One region of the Cellulomonas sp. NPDC055163 genome, then DNA from elsewhere that is predicted to be linked to it. Evidence: predicted binding sites of a transcription regulator. Region 1 holds the regulator's gene; the other holds the start of a gene.

Region 1 (3,406 bases):
GAGCCGACCCCGGCCGAGGAGGCGGAGGCTGCTGCCGACGCAGGCGCCGACGACCCCGTCGCGCACCTCGACTTCGAGACGCCCGACACGGGCGCCGTCGCGGCGGCCGAGGCCCTCGCGGCGGAGCGGCTCGACGAGCTCCAGCGGCGCAACGCGGCCTACTACAACCTCGAGCAGCAGTACTCGGGCTACGTGAAGCGCTCGAAGGCCGAGGCCCTCGTCGCACGCGAGCAGGGCGTCGCCGACGTCGCGGAGGCCCTCATCGGGGTCCTCGACGACATCGCGCTCGCCCGGCAGCACGGCGACCTGCAGGGCCCGTTCCTGTCGATCGCCGAGAAGCTCGAGTCGACCCTCGCGCGGTTCAAGATCGAGCGGTTCGGTGCCGAGGGTGAGGTGTTCGACCCGACGGTGCACGAGGCGCTCATGCACTCGCACTCCGCGGACGTCACCGAGCCGACGGTCGGCACGGTGCTCCAGCCGGGGTACCGCATCGGCGAGCGCGTGCTCCGGCCCGTCCGCGTCGCCGTGATCGACCCGGACGCCTGAGCGTCCGCAGACGAGGAAGGGAGGCGCCGTGACCGGCCAGGACTGGCTCGAGAAGGACTTCTACGCCGTGCTCGGCGTCCCCAAGGACGCGGACGCCCCGACGATCAAGAAGGCGTACCGCAAGCTCGCACGCAGCATGCACCCGGACCACAACCCGGGTGACGCGCGTGCGGAGGCGAAGTTCAAGGAGGTCGGGGAGGCGTACGCCGTCCTCTCCGACACCGAGCAGCGCGCGCAGTACGACCAGCTGCGCGCGATGGCCGGCGGCGCCCGGTTCGCGCCGGGCGCCGGCGGCTCCGCCGGGTTCGAGGACCTGTTCGGCGGGATGTTCGGCGGTGCGACGCAGGGCCAGCGCGTGCGCTTCCAGCAGACCGGCGGCGCTCCGGGCGGTGCGGGCGGCACGAACTTCGAGGACCTGCTCGGCGGGCTCTTCGGTGGTGGGGCCGGGGGCGGCGGCGGGTTCTCGCCGTCGCGCGGGCCACGTCAGGGCGCCGACCTCTCGGCGGTCACGACGCTGCCCTTCCGCCAGGCGGCGACCGGCTCGACGGTCTCGCTCGACGTCGAGGGCCGTGTCGTCAACGCGCGCATCCCCGCGGGCGTCAAGGACGGGCAGAAGATCCGGCTGCGCGGCAAGGGCCGGCCGGGGGAGCAGGGCGGACCGGCGGGCGACCTCGTCGTCACCGTGCGCGTGACCCCGCACCCCGTGTTCGCGCTCGAGGGCAGCAACGTGCGCGTGACCGTCCCGGTCGCGTTCGACGAGGCCGCGCTCGGCGCGCAGGTCGACGTCCCGACGCTCGACGGCAGCACCGTGCGGGTCAAGGTCCCCGAGGGCACGCCGTCGGGGCGCACCCTGCGCGTCAAGGGCAAGGGCGTCACGACGCCGTCCGGCACGGGCGACCTGCTCGTGACCGTCCAGGTCGTCGTCCCCCAGCGGCTCACCGGCGCGGCACGCGAGGCCGTCATGGCGTTCGGCGTCGCGACGTCGGGCGAGAACCCGCGCGCCGACCTGCTGGCGCGCGCCCGGGAGTGAGGCCGATGGTCTCCGAGGACGCGCAGGTCTACGTGATCTCGGTCGCGGCCGAGCTCGCGGGCATGCACCCGCAGACGCTCCGCCAGTACGACCGGCTCGGCCTCGTCTCGCCCGGGCGCACGCGCGGGCGCGGGCGGCGGTACTCGCTGCGGGACATCGCGACGCTCCGCGAGGTGCAGCGGCTCTCGCAGGACGAGGGCGTCAACCTCGCCGGCATCAAGCGCATCCTGGAGCTCGAGCAGCAGGTCGACCGGCTCCAGCGGCAGGTCGAGTACCTGCGCGCGTTCACGGAGCCGGGCCGCCGGGTGTTCACCGCCGCGCCGTCGGGCGACGTCGTCGCGGTCCGCCCGGGGCAGCGGCCGCCGGGCACGCGCACCGTGCGCGGCGAGCTCACCGCGACGCCCGGCGCCCTCGTGCTCTGGCAGCCGACGCCGCGCTGAGCACCCGCGCGGGCCGGCGGACGTCCGCGCCGGCTCGGCACCGCGACGCGCGCGTCCGCTCGGCACCCGCCACGCGCGCGCCCGCTCGGCACGGCGACGCGCGCGTTCGCCGGTGTCACGCCGAGACGAGCGCGCCGTCGGTCTCGTCGTCCGGCACCTGTGCGGCCGGCCGCGTGAACCGCCCGGCGCGGTGCGCCAGGACCAGGGCGAGCACCCCGACCGCGGTGCAGACCACGACCGCCGCCAACGACGCCTCCGGCCCGAACTCCCCGCCCGTGAGCCACAGCGGTGCGCTCGGGTCGGCGACGCTGCGGGACAGCGAGTCGCCGATGTCGCCGCCCGACACCGCAGCCCCGAAGACGTACCCCTGGGTCAGGTTCCAGGCGATGTGGATGCCGATGGACACCCACAGCCGCCCGGTGAGGGCGTAGAACGCGGCGAGCATGATGCCCGCTTCGACGGCGATGCAGAGGGCCGCGAACACCGTGGCGCCGGGGTTGGCGAGGTGGCTCGCCCCGAAGATCACCGCGGAGACGGCGAACGCGGACCACGGGCCGAACGCCCGCCACACGAGCCGCAGGACGACGGCCCGCAGGATGAGCTCCTCGACGACACCGGCCTGCACGGCGGTGCCGGCGGCCGCCCAGGCGGCGACCGGCCCGGTCCAGGTGATCTCGTAGAGACCGGCGAGGGACAGCAGCCCCATCACCGCGGCCATCATCAGCACGCCCAGGAGGAGGCCGACGGCCAGGGACGGCAGCGCGGGACGCAGCGCGAGCTCGCTGGGTGCGCGGTCCTCGCCGAGCCGGACCAGCAGCGCGTACGCCGCGAGCGCCAGGGCGGCGCCCACGACGCTCACGAGGAACGCAACGGGCGCGTCGTCGGGCAGCACGCCCGCGAGGGCGTCCGACGCCGGACCGAACACGAGCGTCATGCCGAACACGAGCGCCGGGATCCACGCCAGCGCGCGCAGCCAGCGGAGCCGTCCGGGGTGCAGGACGCGTCGGTCGCCGAGCTCCGGCGGGACGGACCAGAGGGTCGATGCAGTCATGCGGGGGGTCCTCCGTCGGCGGGCCGCCGCGCCGGACCGTCCGGCCGTGCCCACCGGGTCGGAACCTAGGGCCGCGAGGACATCACGGGCCGAAACCGTCCAGAACGGACACCTGCCCGCCGTCGCCGTGCAGGGTCGGAGCGTGTCGGCGCCGTGTCAGCGCGGTGTCGGCGCGCGGCCCCGCGGTGTCAGCGCCCCGTCAGAGCGGCGCAGCACCGTGGGGGCATGACAGCAGACGACCTGGTGATCGAGGCGCACGGCCTCGTCAAGCACTTCGGCCGGACGAGGGCCCTGCAGGGCATCGACCTGGCCGTCGCACGCGGCACCGTCCTCGGCGTG
Region 2 (3,406 bases), on a different contig from region 1:
GTTTCACCCGGGCGCTGGGGCCGGCTTCGTGCTAGAGCGTGCGCGCCGGCCCGAGGCGCGCGTCGAGGAACGCCAGGACCTCGGTGAGGTAGCGCCCGCGCGCCGGCTCGGGGGACAGTGCGAGGTCGTGCGCGCCGCCCGGCACCGCGACGTACGCGACGTCCGGTCCGAGCCGCGACGCGAGGCCTGCGATGTGCGCGACGTCGAGCACGCTGTCGGTCGTGAGGAGCTGCTCGTGCCAGCGGTCCTTCGGCCCCGTGGCGTCGGACGACAGGACGAGCACGGGGCAGGGGACCTCGAGCCCCTGCGCGACCCGCCGGTGCGCCCGCCGCACCGTGCGCACCCACCCCGCGCGCGCCGGGAACCCGCGGTGCGGCTTCCAGGTCAGGTCGAACTCCCACTCGCCGCCGGTCGCGGTGTGCAGCGCGGTCCCGTAGTGCTCGCCGATCCGCCCGACGACGAGCCGGGGGGCGGGGCGGCCGACGACGTCGATCGCGCGCGTGAGCACCGTGCGCTCGAACCGCGTCCCGCGCAGGTCGAGGTACGGGCTGTTGAGCACGAGCGCGTCCACCGGGCAGGCCGCGCGGCGCGCGTGCGCCCACAGGGACGCGATCAGCCCGCCCGTCGAGTGCCCGAGGAGCACGACCTGGTCGTGGTCCTGGCGCAGCACCGTGACCGCCGCGTCGAGCTCCTCCGCGTACGTCGCGAGCTCGGTCACGTAGTTGGGCTCCTGCCACGGCCGCAGCGACCGGCCGTAACCGCGCAGGTCGAGCGCGTAGAAGTCCTCGCCGTGCGCCGCGAAGGCGTCCCCGACGTGCGCCTGGAAGAAGTAGTCGACGAACCCGTGGACGTACAGGACCGCGCGGCTCGACGTCGGCGCCGGGCCGTCGCCGACGGGGTCGACCTCGCGGTGCACGAGCGTCGCGACGGCCTCGCCCTGCGCGTCGGGGCGCAGGTGGATCGTGCGCGCGGTCCAGCCGGCGCCGAGCACGTCCGGGACGGGATCGCCGATCGCGACCGGGGGTCGGCCGTGGCCGGGCACCCCGGAGCGCTCGGCAGGGCCGGCGGTGACGGGCGCGGGTGTGGCGGCGGTGGTCTGCGCGTCGTCGGGCATGCGCCGATCGTCGCACGCGAGCCCGCGCGCGTCCGGCCACCGGAGGGTGACTGCGGCGCGACGGGCCTCGGGGGCGGGTCGCCGCGGCCGGGCACGCCGCGGGCGACGAGGTCCCCGGGCGCTTCGCCGCCGTCGCGACGGCATCCACCGGGTCGGCCGCGGTGGAGGTCGCGGGTCAGACTTGAGCGGAATAGGCTCAACTCTGGACGGGTTGCGTGTCGCAGAAGCCCTGCGCGGCAGCGGCCCGGCCGCACCGACGAGCCCAGACCCGCCGCAGCACCGCAGCACGACCCCGGAGGCACCACGTGGACGCCAAGCTCACGACCAAGTCCCAGGAGGCCCTCGGCGACGCCATCCAGCAGGCGTCCGCCGCCGGCAACCCCCAGCTCGAGCCCGCGCACCTGCTGAACGCGCTGCTCGCCCAGCAGGGCGGAGTCGCGAACGCCCTGCTCGACGCGGTCGGCGCCGACCGGGGTGCGCTCGGCCGCTCGGTGCGCGCGACGCTCGTCGGCCTGCCCGCCGCGAGCGGCTCGGCCGTCGCGCAGCCCACCGCCTCGCGCGCGACCGCCGCCGCGATCGACGCCGCGTCCTCGGAGGCCCGCGCGCTCGGGGACGACTACGTCTCGACCGAGCACCTCCTGCTCGGCCTCGCCGCCGGCCGGTCCGGCGTCGCCGACGCGCTGCGCGCCCAGGGGGCCTCGCGTGACGCCCTGGCGGCCGCGCTGCCGACCGTGCGGGGCACCGGGCGCGTGACCAGCCCCAACCCCGAGGGCACCTTCAAGTCGCTCGAGCAGTACGGCGTCGACCTCACCGCCGCCGCCCGCGACGGCAAGCTCGACCCCGTGATCGGCCGCGACTCCGAGATCCGGCGCGTCGTGCAGGTGCTCTCGCGCCGCACCAAGAACAACCCCGTGCTGATCGGCGAGCCCGGCGTCGGCAAGACCGCCGTCGTCGAGGGTCTCGCGCAGCGCATCGTCGCGGGTGACGTCCCCGAGTCCCTGCGCGGCAAGCGCCTCGTCTCGCTCGACCTCGCGGCGATGGTCGCGGGCGCGAAGTACCGCGGCGAGTTCGAGGAGCGGCTCAAGGCCGTCCTGGAGGAGATCAAGTCCTCCGAGGGCGAGGTCGTCACGTTCATCGACGAGCTGCACACCGTCGTCGGCGCCGGTGCGTCCGAGGGCAGCATGGACGCCGGCAACATGCTCAAGCCCATGCTCGCGCGCGGCGAGCTGCGGCTCGTGGGCGCGACGACGCTCGACGAGTACCGCGAGCGCATCGAGAAGGACCCGGCGCTCGAGCGGCGGTTCCAGCAGGTGTTCGTCGGCGAGCCCACCGTCGAGGACTCGATCGCGATCCTGCGCGGCCTCAAGGAGCGCTACGAGGCGCACCACAAGGTCACGATCTCGGACGCCGCGCTCGTCGCCGCCGCGACGCTCTCCGACCGCTACATCGCGGGCCGCCAGCTCCCCGACAAGGCCATCGACCTCGTCGACGAGGCCGCGAGCCGCCTGCGCATGGAGCTCGACTCCTCACCCGTCGAGATCGACGTGCTCCAGCGCGCGGTCGACCGGCTCACGATGGAGGAGCTGACGCTGACCGGGGCGGGAGGCGCCCCCGAGGACGCCGCGAGCGTCGAGCGGCTCGAGAAGATCCGCGCCGACCTCGCCGACCGCCGTGAGGAGCTCGCGTCGCTCACCGCGCGCTGGGAGAAGGAGAAGGCCGGGCACAACCTCGTCGGCGACCTCAAGGCGAGGCTCGACGAGCTGCGCAGCGCCGCCGACAAGGCCCAGCGCGAGGGCGACCTCGCGACGGCCGGCCGCCTCCTCTACGGCGAGATCCCCACCGTCGAGAAGGAGATCGCGGCGGCCGAGGAGCGCGAGCAGCAGGCCACGCTCGGCGCCGACGGGGACGGGCTCGCCGGACCTGCGCCGGCCCCGATGATCGCCGACAAGGTCGGCCCGGACGAGGTCGCCGAGGTGGTCTCGGCGTGGACGGGCATCCCCGCCGGGCGGCTGCTCGAGGGCGAGAGCGCCAAGCTCCTGCGCATGGAGGACGTCATCGGCGAGCGGCTCATCGGGCAGCGCCCCGCCGTCGCCGCCGTGTCCGACGCCGTGCGCCGCGCCCGCGCCGGGATCTCCGACCCGGACCGCCCGACGGGCTCGTTCCTGTTCCTCGGACCCACGGGCGTCGGCAAGACCGAGCTCGCGAAGGCGCTCGCGGACTTCCTGTTCGACGACGAGCGCGCGATCGTGCGCATCGACATGTCGGAGTACTCGGAGAAGCACGCGGTCGCGC

What was found. Region 1 encodes HspR, which represses chaperone genes until heat shock. Its sites were predicted from a motif close to AAGTTGAGTCNNNNNGACTCAACTT; they were not measured.
Region 2: the regulator HspR is predicted to act here: its motif matches at 1,293-1,317, upstream of clpB (ATP-dependent chaperone ClpB).

What each region holds. Positions count from the first base shown of each region.
Region 1 covers NZ_JBSGSU010000001.1:110,832-114,237, reverse strand. Annotated here, with positions in the region: gene grpE (nucleotide exchange factor GrpE) at 1-546, shown strand, start outside; gene ACWFNE_RS00490 (DnaJ C-terminal domain-containing protein) at 575-1,576, shown strand; gene ACWFNE_RS00485 (heat shock protein transcriptional repressor HspR) at 1,582-2,016, shown strand; gene ACWFNE_RS00480 (CPBP family intramembrane glutamic endopeptidase) at 2,132-3,067, opposite strand; gene ACWFNE_RS00475 (ATP-binding cassette domain-containing protein) at 3,293-3,406, shown strand, end outside.
Region 2 covers NZ_JBSGSU010000006.1:302,666-306,071, forward strand. Annotated here, with positions in the region: gene ACWFNE_RS13955 (alpha/beta hydrolase) at 32-1,114, opposite strand; gene clpB (ATP-dependent chaperone ClpB) at 1,420-3,406, shown strand, end outside.